4 regions of the Paenibacillus sp. P4_E11 genome follow, and region 1 is predicted to be linked to each of the others. Evidence: riboswitches for the same ligand, from Rfam matches in the RefSeq annotation. Region 1 holds a riboswitch; each other region holds the start of a gene.
The links. Region 1 has a riboswitch for cyclic di-GMP ahead of AC1DWB_RS00140 (hypothetical protein). Riboswitches for the same ligand answer to the same signal wherever they lie in the genome.
Positions count from the first base shown of each region.

Region 2: another riboswitch for cyclic di-GMP. It lies ahead of AC1DWB_RS06890 (DUF3185 family protein); the one in region 1 lies ahead of AC1DWB_RS00140 (hypothetical protein).
Region 3: another riboswitch for cyclic di-GMP. It lies ahead of AC1DWB_RS18135 (helix-turn-helix domain-containing protein); the one in region 1 lies ahead of AC1DWB_RS00140 (hypothetical protein).
Region 4: another riboswitch for cyclic di-GMP. It lies ahead of AC1DWB_RS18695 (O-antigen ligase family protein); the one in region 1 lies ahead of AC1DWB_RS00140 (hypothetical protein).

Region 1 covers NZ_JBFUIX010000001.1:40,456-44,773, reverse strand. Annotated here, with positions in the region: gene AC1DWB_RS00145 (trypsin-like peptidase domain-containing protein) at 1-1,260, shown strand, start outside; cyclic di-GMP riboswitch class II at 1,363-1,446, shown strand; gene AC1DWB_RS00140 (hypothetical protein) at 1,520-3,691, shown strand; gene AC1DWB_RS00135 (PhoX family protein) at 3,863-4,318, shown strand, end outside.
Region 2 covers NZ_JBFUIX010000011.1:6,549-10,866, forward strand. Annotated here, with positions in the region: gene AC1DWB_RS06880 (ABC transporter substrate-binding protein) at 1-860, shown strand, start outside; gene AC1DWB_RS06885 (hypothetical protein) at 933-1,805, opposite strand; gene AC1DWB_RS06890 (DUF3185 family protein) at 1,991-3,001, opposite strand; cyclic di-GMP riboswitch class I at 3,070-3,161, opposite strand; gene AC1DWB_RS06895 (cupin domain-containing protein) at 3,402-4,318, shown strand, end outside.
Region 3 covers NZ_JBFUIX010000047.1:4,489-8,806, reverse strand. Annotated here, with positions in the region: gene AC1DWB_RS18160 (hypothetical protein) at 1-657, shown strand, start outside; gene AC1DWB_RS18155 (hypothetical protein) at 774-974, shown strand; gene AC1DWB_RS18150 (YhjD family protein) at 971-1,429, shown strand; gene AC1DWB_RS18145 (hypothetical protein) at 1,828-1,995, shown strand; gene AC1DWB_RS18140 (DUF7667 family protein) at 1,989-2,249, shown strand; cyclic di-GMP riboswitch class I at 2,366-2,457, shown strand; gene AC1DWB_RS18135 (helix-turn-helix domain-containing protein) at 2,898-3,131, shown strand; gene citZ (citrate synthase) at 3,536-4,318, shown strand, end outside.
Region 4 covers NZ_JBFUIX010000049.1:8-4,325, reverse strand. Annotated here, with positions in the region: gene AC1DWB_RS18700 (S-layer homology domain-containing protein) at 1-1,970, opposite strand, end outside; gene AC1DWB_RS18695 (O-antigen ligase family protein) at 2,000-3,517, opposite strand; cyclic di-GMP riboswitch class I at 3,558-3,649, opposite strand; rRNA gene rrf (5S ribosomal RNA) at 3,821-3,937, opposite strand; partial or broken rRNA gene AC1DWB_RS18685 (23S ribosomal RNA) at 4,104-4,318, opposite strand, start outside.

The DNA of each region.
Region 1 (4,318 bases):
AAGCAGAATGAGGAGTTGTCCGTGATGGGCTTGCTGCGCAAGCTGACCCGCAACTCCGACGATATGCTTCTTGAGAAGCGTTACGTGGATACGGAGCCCGTGCCTTATGCGAAAGTAGTAGGGAAATCGTCCGAGGATACTTACTATCAGGCTCGAGCCTACTTGAAGGGTGATAAAATCTATTACATCGGCTTGATCGTGGAATCCGCCGAGAATTACAAAAACAAAGTCAAGCATAATGCATATATGGACTTGCTGGAGAGCTTTTCCTTGAGCTTCGATGCCAAGGACGATGCGCTTAAGGACATTTCCGTGTTCAAGGAAGGCGATACCACATTCACGAACGAATACGGCTTATCTTTCGACTTGCCTTCCGGTTGGGAGTCCGATGAGTATAGCGGAGAACTGTACTATAGCAACCCGGATGCCGCTCAGGATGTCAGCGTGCAGGTCACATCCGCTTCATCCGGCGAGACGTTGGCTGACTGGACAGCGCGTGAGGAACGGCAGTTCACGAACAAATACGCAGCAGACTACATGGAGATCAGCGATCGGAAAGAATTGAGTGCGGACGGAGTGCCGGTGAAGGAGATTCGTTATTCATGGCGGATGGGCGGCGACTCTTGGAATTCAAGCGTCATGCTCTACTTCATCAAGGACAAATATAAGTACGCGGTCAGCATCCAGTTCGATAAGGGTGATAAAGAGGAAGAAGCGGCTAAGCTGATCGACGGGATCGTCAAGTCCATGAAGGTCAGCAAAGATAAGATGAATACAAGCCTGGGCTTTATTCAGGACGAGGATGATTTGATCGATCCGAATAAAACGCTGGCGTACACGAACGAGAAATTCAAATATTCGATCCGGATACCGGAAGGTTGGTCGAATCTTAGCTCCTTCATGAAGGAGAGCCCTAGGATGAACTTCAATTTCACTGGGGGAAGCCTTTCGGTAGAAGCAGATGATAAATCCAACCTGGAAGATGTTATGAAGAAGCTGGAGCAGGGCCATAAGAAAAGCAACGACAACGACAATGAGTACAAATATGAGATTTCTGACGACTCTACGTTCGCCGAAGGCGGCAAGAAGATTGCGATCCGCTACAATTTGAAGAAAGCGCCTTATGAGCAGACCGAGTATGTGTTCCGCAGCAATAATGTGACTTATACGATTACATTGAAGATGAATGATGCAGTGCGGACGCAGGAGAATGTCTCCCGGGCGGATGCGGCGGTTAAGTCTTTTCAAATCAAACAGTAGTCCATTAGAACTAGTGTTTATGAAAAATTATTATTTGTTTGGGTCTTACTAACCAAAAAATGGCTGGAAGATCTTGCGGCAGCATGGTAAGATGTAGATAATAAAATATTCGGAGGTAATGATTCGTGTCTTTCATTTGGGCATCTGGGATACGAGGAGTCAGTGATGCAACCGGCCGTGCTTTTTTTCTAGATGAAAAAGGCGGTCTTTTTTGTTCACTAATTGCCTTATAGGCCGAAATTGTTAAGGAGGAAACCCCATGATTTCTTCTAATAAGTCATCAACTTCGACGTGGTCCACACATAACCAGCATGCTATATCCCAGGAGTCCCACAAGGTGAGAGCGGCGAAGAAGCTTAACGAGGATCATACGCCTGCTGTAACGAATCATAACAGTGTCAGTCGAGACCCTAACTTGGTCGCTATATATGAGAAGGGCAAGCAACAACCTGCAGGGACAGATAATTCGTCAGCTGCTGCAACCAATAAGCACAAGGCGAATAAGCCGGATCACACGGATCGCCCGGATAAGCCCGGCAAGCCAGACAAACCCGACAAACCCGACAAACCAGATAAACCGGATTCGTCGGGGAACTCCCAAGCGAAGTCGATTTTCAAAGATTGGAAGGCCTCTTTATCCGCGTTGGAGAGCCAGTATGTGAAGCAAATTAAGCAAACTTTGGATGCTTCGCCTACGGAGATCAGTGAAGCGGGGCTGGCCGCGCTGAGGGACAATATGAACAGCTGGACGGAGTCGCTCTATGACGGGCTGTCCGACAAGCTTCGCAGCTCCGATCGGGACATCTCTCTGAAGTTGCTTGGCAAGGCAGATAAGCTGTTGGATAAATTGTCCGACAATATGTGGGTGAATATTCGTGCAGAGGTAGCGGCGCATACTGCTGCTTCAGGCGTAGGACGCGCGGTGTACAAGGAATGGAACGACAACTTGGGCAATGCGGATGACCTGGTGAAACGCGTCACGGACCAATTGACTGCGGATGCAGACGGAGTTATTACCCAGGAAGATCTCGACAATTTCGATAAATGGATCACGGATTGGGCCTCAGGCAAGCAGAATGGATTAACAACCCGCTTGCAGAGCGTACCCACCGGAATTCGTAATACTTTACTGGAATCGTCAAGCGACAAGTTGAACACGATCCAGGAAACTTACCGAACTGCGGTAGCGTCAGCCGTCCAAACTTACAAAGGACTAGTAGATCAAACTCGTCAAGCCTATGGTAAGTGGGATAGCGCATTGAGTGCGTCTTCATCGAATTTGCTGGACAGCATCACGGCATCCGTATTCAACGACTCCGATACGATCTCGGATCAAGAGAAGCAATCATTCGCCCAACAGATCAGCGGGTGGATCGATGTGAAGAAGCTGAATGCAGGAGATGCGTTAGCAGGCGCGCCTGCGGGGTTGCGTCAGACGCTCCAACAGCAAGCGGGCAATACACTCAGTACTGTTCAAGCTACGTTAACGCAGTTTGTAGCAGAGTCGATTAATTTCCGCAACGCCGGGGATCAGACCGCAGCAGGGTTCTTGAATGAATGGAACACGGGCCTGCAATTGGATGCGAATGACTACTTGAATGAAGTGAAGGCAGCCATTCAGAAAGACCCCGACCGGATCTCTGCGGAGGAAAAGCAGCTGTATTTGGACCATTTGACGTCATGGGTGAACGGTGTGCGCGGGGAATTCGGCACCGGGTTGAGTGATCGACTGAGCGACACGCTGACGGGTGTTCAGAGAAAATACAATGCAGTGGCCAATGATACGTTATCGTCGAAGACGGATCAGCTCTGGAACTCCATTCAAGAGCAGATTACGGCTTGGAACAATCGGGTTATCCCGGGGAACGGTAATGGAAATGGAAACGGCAATGGGAATGGCAACGGAAATGGTAACGGAAACGGAAACGGCAACGGCAACGGAAATGGCAATAACGGTAATGGCAATAATGGTAACGGGAACAACGGTAACGGCAATCACGGCAATGGCAATTCGTTTGCGCTGGGCTGGAGCAAGAAACTGATTAATCTCTTCAGACCGAGCTATGATTTCGAGATCGGGTCGGGGGACAGCAAGTTCAAATTCAGTCTCCGGGCGCTCTCCGGCAATAGTCGTTCCGGGCTGTTCTACGTGAGCGACGGGAATGGCAACAAGCGCGAAGTAAACGTGAAATTCGGCAGCTCGGAATTGGAACAAAAGTTCATGGACTATGCCAAGAAGAACAACGTATACGGGTCCACCATATCCGTAGAGAAATTCAATTCGCTCGTGGATAAAATGAAGGATGAATTCAAGGTGCTGTCCGACATTAATCCGGAACGGTTGAAAGCGATTCTCGCCGATAAGGATGAAACGAAGAAGCTGTACGAAACGTTTGACAACTTGCTAGGCTTAATGAAATCCATGCTGTAAGGCAAATCGAATAAAAGGTGCAGAATGAGGGGAACCGTCGGTTGATGGGACCCCTCTTTTTCTATCGCTCCTACCAAATTTACAATATCTCAACCTGCTTCTAACACTCCCTTAATCTGGACGGACTACACTTGTACAAAGGACCATAACTTTGGGGAGGTAGTGTAGAGCATGGATATGAATCGTCGTACGTTCTTGAGCTATATGGGAACAGGGGCAGCTGCATTAGCTGCGGCTTCAACAGGATTCGGCTTGTTAGTCAATGATAAGGTGGAGGCAGCGGCTGACCATCTATTCGGCTTCGAGACGAATCGCGTAAGTGGACACTTCGACCCGATCGTAGCGTCTTCGGCGGATGAGCTGCTTATACCCGCACAATTCGAGTATGATGTGGTCGCTGTATATGGGGATGTCATCAACGCGGCAGGCGATACGTTCGGGCACAACGCCGATTTCAACTGCTTTTTCCCAATAGACGGATCGGCTACCCGCGGGCTGCTGTTTACGAATCATGAAGCTACGAACATTTTTGTACTTGGCAAGCAAGAGGGCGGGAAATGGTCCAAGGATCAAGTGAACAAGATGTTATACAATCAGGGTGCATCGGTCATTGAGATTGTCCAGGAT
Region 2 (4,318 bases), on a different contig from region 1:
ACAAAGACATGTTCAAAGCGGCCGGCCTAGATCCAAACGTATCACTCAAGACATACGACGATATTGCCAAGGCAGCCAAGGCGTTGACCAAGGATGGTAAAGCTGGAGCCTCCTTCGCGATCTATGGCTGGTTCATGGAGCAGTTCTTCGCCAATCAAGGTGCGGAATACCTCAATAATGGCAATGGTCGGAGCGGACTAGCAACGGAATCTCAGGTGAATTCCGAGGCAGGTGTGAAGACGTTAACGTGGTGGAAAGAGATGGTCGACAACAAAACCGCGACCAACCTGGGTCGCAAAACCGACGATACCAAAAAAGCGTTCGCCGCCGGACAAATCGCTATGACGCTCGATTCCACCGCATCGCTTCGCGGCATTGTGAGCACGGCTGAAGGAAAGTTCGAAGTCGGGACCGCCTTTCTGCCGAAGCCCGCAGATGGCAAAGATGGAGGAGTCGTCGTAGGAGGGGCGAGTCTGTATATATTGAACAACAAGCCGGAAGAGGAGCAGAAGGCGGCTTGGGAGTTTATCAAATATTTGGCCAGCCCCGAAGTGCAGGCACAATGGCATATCGATACCGGCTATTTCCCAATTACGAAGAAAGCGTACGATCAGCAGATCGTTAAGGATAACATGACGAAGTATCCACAGTTCAAGACCGCTGTCGACCAGCTTCATGCGACAAAGCCGAACACGGCTACGCAAGGCGCCGTGATGGGCGTATTCCCGGAAGCTCGTCAAATCGTCGAAGGGGCTATCGAGGAAGTGTTGAACACGAAGAAATCCCCGAAGGAAGCGCTGGACGCTGCCGCGAAGAGCATCAATGAGAAGCTGGTACAGTATAACAAGAGCGTGAAGTAATGGCGTAGAGAAGCAGCCCCCGGCATGGATGTGCCGGGGGCTGCTTTCGTGTAAGACAACAATCATTCGAACTCATGGGAAATCGGCATAACTCGGACGTAATCCTCTTACCGTACCGCCTTCTGCAATTAAGAGTGTATATTGCGAAGCACGTAGGGCAAACAGGGGTTCATTCCCGATGGTGTACAAATTGACTTGTTTGAAATCTTTTATTTCCTTTCTGGCGTTGAATGCTTGCATCAAACCGACTTGCGGAAGCTTGAGCACGTCGTTCATATTAAATCTCGCGTTTGGTCCGGAATCGAGTGCGTAGCGAATACCGAACTTTTTCTCTACCATAGCAAAATCCTGCTTGTTATAGAGATCAGCAAATTCCTGGCCGATCGTGTAGAGGTCGGATGGTAGTTCACTATATTTATAGTCCGTCCTTACATTATATATTTTGCCGATACGTCCCACTTTCCAATTGCCTTTTTCCTGGACAATATGAAGGTAGAGATAATTGTGCCCTATTTCATTACTATTATAATAGGCGGCATACACAATGGCTTCTTTCCCGTCTGCTCGAACGTCGACATTCCAAATCGAGAGTGGATATTTTGCATTTACCGTATTGTCTTTCAATCTGCTTACCACGTCAGCGCGAGTAGGGTGATCCGGGAAAACAATCCATGTATTTTCTTGAATGCTCCAGAATGGTTTATTCCCTGGTCCGACGATCCGACTGAGGTCTTTACTTACTTTTCCTTCATAGAAAGCTTTTGCGAAATAATCCGGTAACGCCTCATATTGCTTATTATTCACATTTTGCACAAAGCCAAGAGCGAACGTGCGAATGTTCTGTAATCGTTCAACTGGAGTTGCGCCTTTACTGAACACTTTGGAATTCGCTGGCTGCGAAGCACTTGTTGTGGTCGATTGGGGCGAACGTTCATCATTGTCCACTTTCGCGCGGCTATTCCATATCATAGCGCCTCCAACCACAAGGACTGCCGCTAATAATCCGACAACTAGCTTCCTGCGATTGCCGGGAAGTGCTGTGGTCGGTTGCTCAAATGAATGTCCACAATCGTTGCAAAACTTGGACCCCTCATCATTCTCGCGCTTACATGCTGTACAAATCATCGTGTCTACTCCTCTGCATCTATAAATCGTTCACCACATTGCTTGCAATAAAGGTTACGGATTTCATTCTTCGTCCCGCATTTCGTACAAAACTTGTGCGTTCGATTCGGATGCACGGTTGGCACGATTGCCCCGCTTGCACCTTGTTGCTCCTCTGCTTCGATTCGGAAAGTCTCACGTACGGCAGCTTGTTCAGACTGCGCTACCTGCGCCTGTTGCGGGAGATGAGTATGTAACGGCATGGCACCTATCGGCTTCCGCTTGATCCCCAGCATCACAATACCAGCAATCGCTGCGATCGAACCGAATACGATATAAGTAACGCCCGGATTCCCCGCATCCTTCTTTGTAAACTGTGAAATCATGTTTTTGATCTGCTGTTCGTCCGTGTTCATCTGCACGATCCCATAAACCACAAGCAGGATACCGCCAACAAGGAGGATGCCGCCGATAATGTAACGAATGGAGTCGTTCGTTTGGAATGATCCGGCTGTCGATGGTTTCGCTGCTCCGGCTCCTGACCACGGTGTTGCTGCAGACACAGTAGATCTTGTCCCCGACTGAATACCCGATTTGTTTCTCTCGCGAATCCATAGAACAAGTGCGACAACCGCAAGCACAACTAATACGATCAGAATGGCTAAGCGGAATACACTGAATGATGTTTTGGCCAGGATGACATATAGACCGACAAGTATGTATGGTGAAAATTTCACAGAGTTTTCAAGCTTCAGCCATAAGTACATAAGAACCAGCGATACAGCGTAATATAGCGCTAAGAATATCACTACTGGACTAGAATCAGATACATATAGCTGAGTATAGTACGCAACATCCCCTATCATTCGGGTGGAGAGACCCATCACATCGTAGATGAAGCCAATCAGTAACAATATCCACATCGCATTTTTAATAGAAGCCGACGATCGGATGATGTTGTTCTGTTCCAGCAGTTGTTTTACGAATACCGACGCACATCCAATTATCAATAGCAGCCACCATGAAAAGCTAATCATTCTCTCTTATCCTCCTTCTTGATGTCACAACCTACGCAATTGATGCACAGCAAAAAAACGAAGTTGTATAAAGCAACCCGGCTGTCATCGCTTCTGAAGGGAAGCATTAGACCCGTGGCTTTGCGTCTCCGCCTTTCGTACGGATTTGCCTTTGGTTCATTCGACTTCGTTATCGGCTCACTGGTTCTTAATAACCATAATATGCATCTTGCTGCTCATTAAATTCGACATACGATAGGAAAATCCTGCAATTAATGTCGAATAAATGAGTAGACTTAAAAACGTAACAAAACACAACCGAGCGAAAGTTAGGACATAGAGCAGCGGGTCTGGAAGGTGTACGATTAAGATTAGAAAACAATTACATCTGACTTGGTGACGGAATAGCGGGAGGGATCGCATGAAAGCGGTGTTGGTTGGCTTGGGCGGATTCGGATCAGGGTGGTACCGGAGACTACGGAACCTGCACAGCGACATCCAATTGATCGTGGTGGATGTCGACCCTGGCAAGAATGAGGAAGTGAACGTGGACCGTGTGCCCTTCTATACATCAGTGGGGGAAGCGATCGAACGAGAAAAGCCGGATATGCTGGTGAATGTGACGCCAAGGCAGGCGCATACCGCGATTAACCATTTGGCCTTCGACCACAAGCTTCCGGTGTTCTGCGAGAAGCCGATTGCCGATAATTATAAGGATGCTATCGCGGTCGTGGAAAGGGCGGAGCGAGAAGGCATTCCGTTCATGATCGCTGAGAATTATCGCGCTTTCCCAATTGTTCGCAAGTTGAAGCAGTTGCTGCATGACCGGTCCATTGGTGATGTCCGGACGATTCATTGCGATTTTTATCGCCTTAGGGAGAAGGTCACGGTGGAGCCGACCGAGGTGCTGGAGGAATTGTACGTGCATCATTTCGACTTGCTTCGCTATTTGACGGGTCGCGAGGTCGGGAGCATCATGGCCGTACAGCGTCATGAGTTGCATCTTGTAATGGACATGCAGGCAGGTATTCAAGCAACGTTTCGCGGCTCCACGATAACGAGAGGTAAGCAGACAGAGTGGTCCGGCGATTGGCGAATCGAAGGGACAGCAGGCAGCTTGGTCCTGGAGGATAAACATATAGAGCTCACCACAGCAGAAGGAACTGTACGTTTCGATGATTTCAGCGATGTGGATGCTTCAGGCCCGTTCAGCGAATTCCTGGCATCCCTTCGGGAGAATAGGGAAGCCGAAACGAGTGGGAAGAGTTACTTGAAGAACCAGGCGTTGGCGCATTATGCCAAGGTATCGTTGGGAACGAACCGGATGGTGGACACTTC
Region 3 (4,318 bases), on a different contig from region 1:
ATTAAAGAAATGGAAAAGATACAGAAAGAAGCGGATTCAAAGGAACGCTATCTTTGCCCTTCGTGTAAGACCGAGAACATGGAGCATCAGAAGTATTGCGTTAACTGTGGAACGTGGTTACTTAGCACATCATTTCCGGCAACAAAAGTTAAGAAAAAACCGCGAAAACTGACGAGGTACATTAGGAACTTTTTTGTTACCGTTATTGGCGTATTCGTCTTGTTCGGGATCATTGGAGCATTAATCCAGCCTAAGTCAGAGCCGGCTTCCAGTGAGCAATCTAGCCAGCCTGCTGCTGAATCTCAAGAAGAATATAAAGCTGCTGCAGCAACAATTCCTTTTCTCGACTTAGCTAGAAATCCGGAAAGTTTCAAATCAAAGTCAGTGACTTACACAGGTAAGGTAATTCAAACTCTCGAATCGGGCAATAAAGTTGAATTGAGAATTAATGTGACGAAAGAGCAATATGGATGGCAGGATACCGTATATGTGAACTTTAGAAAAGCTCAAGGGGAAGATCGGATTTTAGAAAACGACATAATAACCCTTTGGGGAGATGTGAAAGGTCTTAAGACATACAAGTCTGTGTTAAATAGTTCCGTTACACTGCCTGAAATAGAGGCCAAATACATTACGATAATTGGAAATGAAAAGTGATTGTTACCTCGCAAAAGAGCAGGAGGGCTACCCCTTCTGCTCTTTTTTGTCCTTGATAGGAACGGGCGTTCTCGTTATAATACGAATAAGTGTTCGTATAAATTGGGGGTGTTCGCATGAAGAAGTACATAGGTCGCACCGTGGAGATCATCTATCAGGATCAGAACGGCAAGCTGTCACAGCGTCGCATCAAGGTCGAGTCAGTCAGGGATGGTAAGCTGAGGGCGTTTTGCATCACGTCCGGTGCACCTCGTGTCTTTACTATTGCGAACATCCTTGCCGCTATACCAACAACTAGAAAGGGTGCTGCCATATGAGCTTGACGCGAAAACAACTGACCGAGCATCAGGAGCAGTACCAGGATCGCGCCAAAAAGGTCCCGAGCGTGGTAACAATAGACGAATTAAAACTGATCCGGGAATTTGTCCTACTTCCTCACACACTAACCATGCTGCAAAAAAGCCTTGATGACCTCAAGCGGTCCAGAATCATGCTCCATCAGATCATGGAGCAATTTATTATTAAGGTGATGGACGAGGTTAGTGCTCAACTGTTCCGTGTTAGACGAGAGCTAAAACAGCATGATATAAAGGTGTTGTCAGACGAGACACACGACGATGTATTTTATACACAATACGTCTGCCGGGGGTACCAAAATAGGTTTGGCATGACACGTGAGGTCATGCGTTCGGAGATCGGAGTGCATCTAGCGCGAGCTTACAAATCCATTCTAACTCCGGTTCAAAATACAAAAGTAAGCGGCCCCGAGTAATCGGGGTCTTGTCGCAACTGGAGATTCGGCAAAAGCTCCTACCTTTCATCAAAGGATTCGACAGGTGGTTACGTCGAACTGTTCTGGTGAGGTGATTATAATGGTTTGTAATATTAAGACAATATTGGCCGTACTCGATCGTTCACAAATGGATCTGGCCGAAGCTCTGGGCATTAACCGGAATACTGTCACAAACCTCAGCCGTAATAAGTCGGTGCCACTCCTAAACCTGGCTTACGACATCAGAGATACCCTCAATTCCTGGGCTGAGACACAGGGAGTAGAGTCGAGATGGACCGTCGAACAAATTTGGGAAAGAAAATCCTAATCGGACAAGCAATATCACAATAGATTGTGCATACACTTTATCATCAACCGAAAAGGAGCTGATGGTCAGTATGCAGAAGCAAACCGTTTACCGCATTCGTTACACACAGGACAACCGCATTAAAGCTGTTCACGCCACGGAGGAGCCTGTCCAAGACCCGAAGAAGGAAACCCTTGCCGCTTGGTACGTCGTGGTGCTCGGGGCGCTGGCGTGCTTAGGGTGGTGGTCGCTGTGGTAAGTGATAGTCCGATTATTCAGCGGATTGTGCAGCTGCGGGTGGCTCAAAAGACAGGCGGACTAGATCCGGTCCAGAGCAAGGAGTTGGAGCTCTGCTTGGACTGGTTGGTCAACCACTGTTGGACGCAAGCCCTTCTCTGTAATTACTCGCTTATGGCCTCAATGACTAACGACGTGGACTGGCAGCACGAGATATGCAGGGACATTGATGACTTTGGGACGAGAAAAAAGCCGGGCCACCTGGGCACCGACTAAAACAGAGCCTTTTATCTTATGCGAATTGTCAGAAAATAATGCCAATTTAGCTATTGCCTTAGTGGAATGGTTGTCCTATCATTATCTTACATCATATGTAACATCTCACGATAGCGAGACGATAATGGCAAACCCGACGAAAGTCGGCTACGCAAAGCTATAGGGGCTAAACGGGTGTCAATGGACCGCAGGTCAGCCAGCTGCTGAGAGGTGAAAGGCATAATGTGCTAAGGAACGCTAAAACCTAATTTAGGAAATTAGGTTTTGTTTTAGCTCGACGACTTTACCCCTGGGATAACTTCATAGGCGTGGGAGGAGCGTTATTATTCGCTCTCTGCCGTGCCCTTCAGTTCAGTTCATCGACCCAGTCCACTAGTTCATCCATGGAGCATCCGAAGAAGAGTGCAGTTTTTCTCAAATTGTATACGGATAGTTCTTTCTTGTTGCTACACACAAGTGAGATAAAGGTTTCGGAAACTTTCAAATATAGTGCAAGGTCGACTTRCTTTTTACCTGTTAGATAAAACCATTCAGGCAATCGGCTCCTCCCAATGGGGGGAGTCATGTATCACCTCTCACATCCTAACTATATGGAAAGATTATACACATATCGAGCATGAGAAGTAAACTCGGGGAGATGGATGCAAAATGAAAGTAGGAATGAGGAATGTCCAAAGCGAGGTACAAATATCACTGCGAGCAGCAAGAGTTTCTTCGAGCCGATCAATAGAAGAAGCAGCAGAGGGCATAAAAATGTCTCCAGAAATGCTTCATGAGTATGAAAATGACTCAACGAATATACCAGTAAGTGTAGCAGTTGAAATGTTAAGTTTTTATGGATACCATATTGATCAAGTCTATTTTGGCAGGGAAAAGGAGTAAATGCGTAGAAGGAATAAAAATAATTTATCACATTGGCAGTATCCAACATAGTAAAATGCCGCGACCATCATCCAAAGTCGCGGCATTACCTTTTCCCACATTTTACCCACAAATGTAGTGATTCAGTATGATTTTTTGTGATTCATGGTGAGAATACTGGAATGGACAGATTCCCACAATAGCAATCAATTTGATTTAAAGTGATTCAATGTGACGAAACCGTGAGATAGTAGATGTTTATGGTGCTGATAATGAAGTTTTATGCCTCATTTTCTTCACTTCTTGCCCCAAATCATTTATCATAGTAACTGATAAGTATTTCTTAGCACCTGTCGCTGTTCTTATCGGTTCTATTTATAGCTTTACATCTGGCCCCTATATTATCACAAAGGAGCGATAAACGTATGACTGCTACTAAAGGTCTTGAAGGCATCGTAGCTACTACCTCTTCGATCAGTTCGATCATTGATGGCGTACTGACGTACCGCGGCATTGACATCGATGATCTGGCAGAGAATGCTTCGTTCGAAGAAGTAGCCTATCTGCTATGGTACGGCAAGCTTCCTACCAAGTCAGAATTGGATCAGTTGCGCAGCGAATTGAGCAGTAACGCTGCAATTGCGGATTCCGTCATTCAACAAATCAAGCTGTATCCGAAGGATACCAATTCTATGGCTGCACTTCGTACAGCTATCTCTTCTCTGGCTCTGTATGACGATGAAGCGAACGATATGAGCTCGGAAGCGAACTTGCGTAAGGCGATCCGCTTACAAGCGCAGCTTCCTACTGTCATTGCCGCATTCGCGCGCATCCGGGACGGTAAAGAGCCGATTGCACCTAAGTCGGGTGTCTCCATCTCTTATAATTTCCTATACATGCTGAGCGGCAAGGAACCGGAAGCCATCGCTGTCGAGGCGTTGGACAAGGCTCTAGTGCTGCATGCTGACCATGAGCTGAACGCGTCGACATTCGCTGCTCGCGTAACTGTCGCTACATTGTCTGACATCTACTCCGGTGTAACTTCCGCAATTGGCGCTTTGAAGGGTCCCTTACACGGCGGTGCGAACGAAGCCGTTATGGCCATGCTTGAACAAGTGGGCGGCGTGGAGAAGGTGGAATCCTTCATCAACGAGAAGCTTGCTAACAAAGAGAAGATTATGGGCTTCGGACACCGGGTTTACAAAAAC
Region 4 (4,318 bases), on a different contig from region 1:
ACTGCGCCTGCAAACCAGTCATTTGCGGATACGTCCGTGAAAGATGAGGCTTTGCGATCTTCAGTCAAGCCGAAAGCCCGTACCAACAACGATGCGATCTGTACTCTTGTAATCGAATCGTCAGGCATGAAAGACGAATCTGTCATTCCTTGCACGATCATTTTAGAAGCTAACCACTCTACATCCTGTTTGGACCAATGCTTAGCTAAATCCTCGAATGATTTCTGATGAGTGACTACGGCGTACATGCTGTTTCCGTTTCGAACCATCGATGCCTGGGTTTGGCCGTTTACTGTCGAGAATATCGTTGGAACAGGGTAAAATGTCTTCGTTTCCGAATCATATCGCACACCCGCCAGCTGACTAACGTCAAATATTCCTGGCAGCGTGATCGTTCTGGTCACAAACGTGTTTCCAAAATCGTTAACCAGTACGCTCTTGCCGCCTGCTTCGACGCGGATGGAGAATTCGTATGGATCACCAACCAGCGTCATTCCGGACGAAGTCGCTTGATTCGCAATGGGAGCCGCTGGGGATCCGATTACTTGCTCCATCGTCACGATAACCTTTACCTGTTCTATCGGGACTCCAAGGGTTTGCACGATGCTTTGCAAATTCAGCACGCTCAAGGGAAGCTCATACCCGACATGACTCCCTTGTATGGACAGCACGGCATTCGGGGTTTTAGTCGCTGCACCTGATAGGATGCCCGCCGGGAATTCCACTTGAGCAGTCGCCGCTTTCGTTCCGCTAATGTCGATGGCAACGATTTGATTCGCTTCAGCCTTATTCTTCAACAGGTCCAATGCCTGCCCCAGCTTATCGCCGGTCAGCACTACTTTGGCAACCAATTGGCCATTAGACTCGGTAGCTTCGGTCACGGTAACCGCACCGCCGCCCAGTTGAACCCCTTGGTCCGTTTCTTTGATGCTCGGATCTCCGGATGGTGCAGTGCCCGGGCTCACACCGCCCCCATTTCCATTTCCATTGCTATTGCCATTTTCATTTTCAGTACCATTACCATTGCCAGAACCAGAGCAGCTGCTCATATCAGCGAACGGCGCTCCCGCGCCTTTGCTTCCAGGCGTACCGTCAGGTGTAACTACCCCGATGTTCAATTTGTCGAAATACACCCGGCTCTTGGTAACCATAAAGTTATCCGAATCGATATACCCTACGGACACTCTGGCACTGTACAAGCCTTTGGTGGTCGGAAGCTTAATTTCATCCCCATCTGCAGTCACGGACAGCTTGAGCGTATATTGATGTCCGGCCGTCAGCTTGGCGCCTGCTTGCACGATAAAGTAGTCGGATTTCTTCTCAGCCTTGTTCAAATATACGGACTGACTAACGGTATCGTCCCACAGTGTAAAATCAGAAGCGTACACCGCCTTAAGTACACTGGACGAACCGCCCCCATACGGCAAATCTACGGAAATCGTATCCGAATCGTTATCCGCCGCCACGAAGTCCACAAGCTTGTCTCCAGCCATTATATAAGCGGCTTCCGGATGCACCGTGAAAAACTGATGGCCGGTTGTTCGGTAAGGACCCAGCCGCCATGAATCGGAGGATGCGTAAAACTTGTAGTTGTTGAATCCGCCGTATTGGACAACCTCTACCGATTGCCCGCAAGCGTTCATAATGATTTTGCTCGGCGCGTTATTCACCCCGACGTTAAGCTCATATCTGGCCAACTTGAGCGGAGCGTTATTGTCGTCGTATGTAATATATTGGCTCGCCATTTCTTTCAATGGAATGCTCGTCAGCTCGTATACGGCATTTTGAACGCTGACTTGCACTTTATTAGGATCTTGCACGTAGACCGAACCGCTCAATTTCCCCGTTGAGCTGTCGTACGTGAACTGCACGGTTGATGCGGCATACGATATAATCGGCAGCAGCATCGAGGTTAACAACGAAATCGTAATCATGTAGCATAGGCGTTTCAGGCTTCGAACTTTGTTCATGTTTCCTCTCCTGTTCATGTTGAATTGCGCTAATGGGACAGCGCTTTATCTAGATCAACCCTGAGGGATTGATATAAATCTTCCTTGGGTACGCGTCGAATCGCTTCGTTCAGCTGCGCATTCGCCAGAACCAGCCAGGCTTGGTCACCCGTTTCGTTGCTTTGCCTGACATACGCTTTGGCCGATTCATAGAGGATCGTATGGGACCACGGCATCAGGGAAGCCCCTTTCTCAAAGCCCGCTTGCGCTTGCTCCCACTTCTTCTGGTTGACTAGCTGAATCGCTTGTTCTTTTACCATGTACCCGACGCCTACCCACATAACGAAAGCCATGCAGCAGATTGCCGTACTTGACACGAAGATCGTTCTCAGCGGGGGCTTATTGCCAGCGGAACGAGCCCTCGGCTCTTTGCTTCTATGAAAGGGGACCGACAGCACAACGACCAGCAAGCCAAAGAGAAGCGGGAACTCCAAATCAATATCAAACCCCGCATGCACCAGCATACAACCCGCCAACAGCATGGCCGCTTTCGTCCAAAACGCGTTGCCGGCCAATACGTCAAAACGCCTTATATGTCGAAATCCTGCTATATAAAAAGCTACAAGTGCAACCAGAAAAACAACCAACCCGATAACCCCTATGTCCAGAGCAAGCTGAATGTAATGATTGTGCACGTAACGGACATAATACATTTGAGATCTGTAGGCGGCTTGGATGATGCTCCATCCACCCCCTCCGGTCCCGCCCAACCAATAGTCCCGAATGACAGACAAGCTGTCTTGCCAATAGACCAGTCGAATTCGAAATTCCGACGTCTCCGGCTGGATGCTCTTCACCCGCTGCCACAAAAACAAGGCATCCGTTCTTACCAGAGCAGCCAATAGGTAGCCTGCGGCATGAGCGGCCCCGGCTAACACCACCGCCGTACGGCATCTAGCTTCCCGGAATACGACTAGCGTGAGCAACAGAGCCCCGGCCCACAACACCCAGACGGAACGGGACATCGTAAGCAGCAAGCCTGCCGCATTCAGAGCCATTAGCACGAAGTAGAACTTATGACGTTGTTTGAGATAGAGGAGAATGGCAAGCAAAATAGCCGCAAGCAAGTAGATCGCCATAGCGTTGGCATATTCGAATGTCGACTCCAGACGTCCATTCCGATCCATATGAAACGCAATTCCGATGATCGATACGATGCTCCCGCTCCATACCCAGGCTTTGTATAGGCTTGTCCGCTGTTCGGGCGTAATCGTTGCAGCTAGCAGGGCGATCGGAACCAGACTTGTCACCTTGATCGCTTCAAGCAGTGCTTTCTCGTGGTCGACCGCATAGGCTATGGAGCCCCAGTAAAGCGCAACCAACAGCAATATAGGTCCGTGGTAGTAGGGGTGAAACGAAACGGATTTCAGTACATAACCGGCAATAAGGGCTACACCGATTGAAATAACCGTCATCATCAAATAACCCGTCTCGTAAAAATATCCTTGAAACCCAGCTCCCATCCACAAAAACAGGCAAACCATCCAAATATTCACACCGAATTTCATATGAAATCCCCTAAAATGACAAAAAGAAACCAAGCTCATTTAGAGCAACCCGGCTATCTTGCCGCCTGTTGAGGCGGGGTAGACCCGTGGCTTTGCGTCTCCGACTTTCGTACGGATTTGCCTTTTTTCTTATTCGCCTGGCTTCTTTGCATGTCGATTGATGTCGAATTAAGCACTGTATTATAATATACAGGTTTCGCTCCATATTTACAATAATATCTGGAATTTTTTTTCATACTCCCAGCACCTGCAAAACAAGAGAACCCCTACATATTGTAGGGGTTCTCTTGTTTATCTGCTCCTGCTTGGCAACGTCCTACTCTCCCAGGACCCTGCGGTCCAAGTACCATCGGCGCTGGAGGGCTTAACGGTCGTGTTCGGGATGGGAACGCGTGGTTCCCCTCCGCCATCGTCACCAAACGAAGTGCGTAATAAGGGTATAGATCAGGTTTCTACACAGCCATGTGTAGATCACACTCTTCAGGACGGACTAGCCATCCTGTTAAATGCTTATTCCCTGAAAACTAGATGCGAAAGCGGTAACGAGCCGCAACTTGTATAACTGGTCACTCCGGGTAAGAGTGAATAGGATAAGCCCTCGACCGATTAGTATTCGTCAGCTCCACACATTACTGCGCGTCCACCCCGAACCTATCAACCTCGTCGTCTACAAGGGGTCTTACTAATTGGGAAATCTCATCTTGAGGGGGGCTTCACGCTTAGATGCTTTCAGCGCTTATCCCGTCCGTACTTAGCTACCCAGCGGTGCCTCTGGCGAGACAACTGGTACACCAGCGGTAC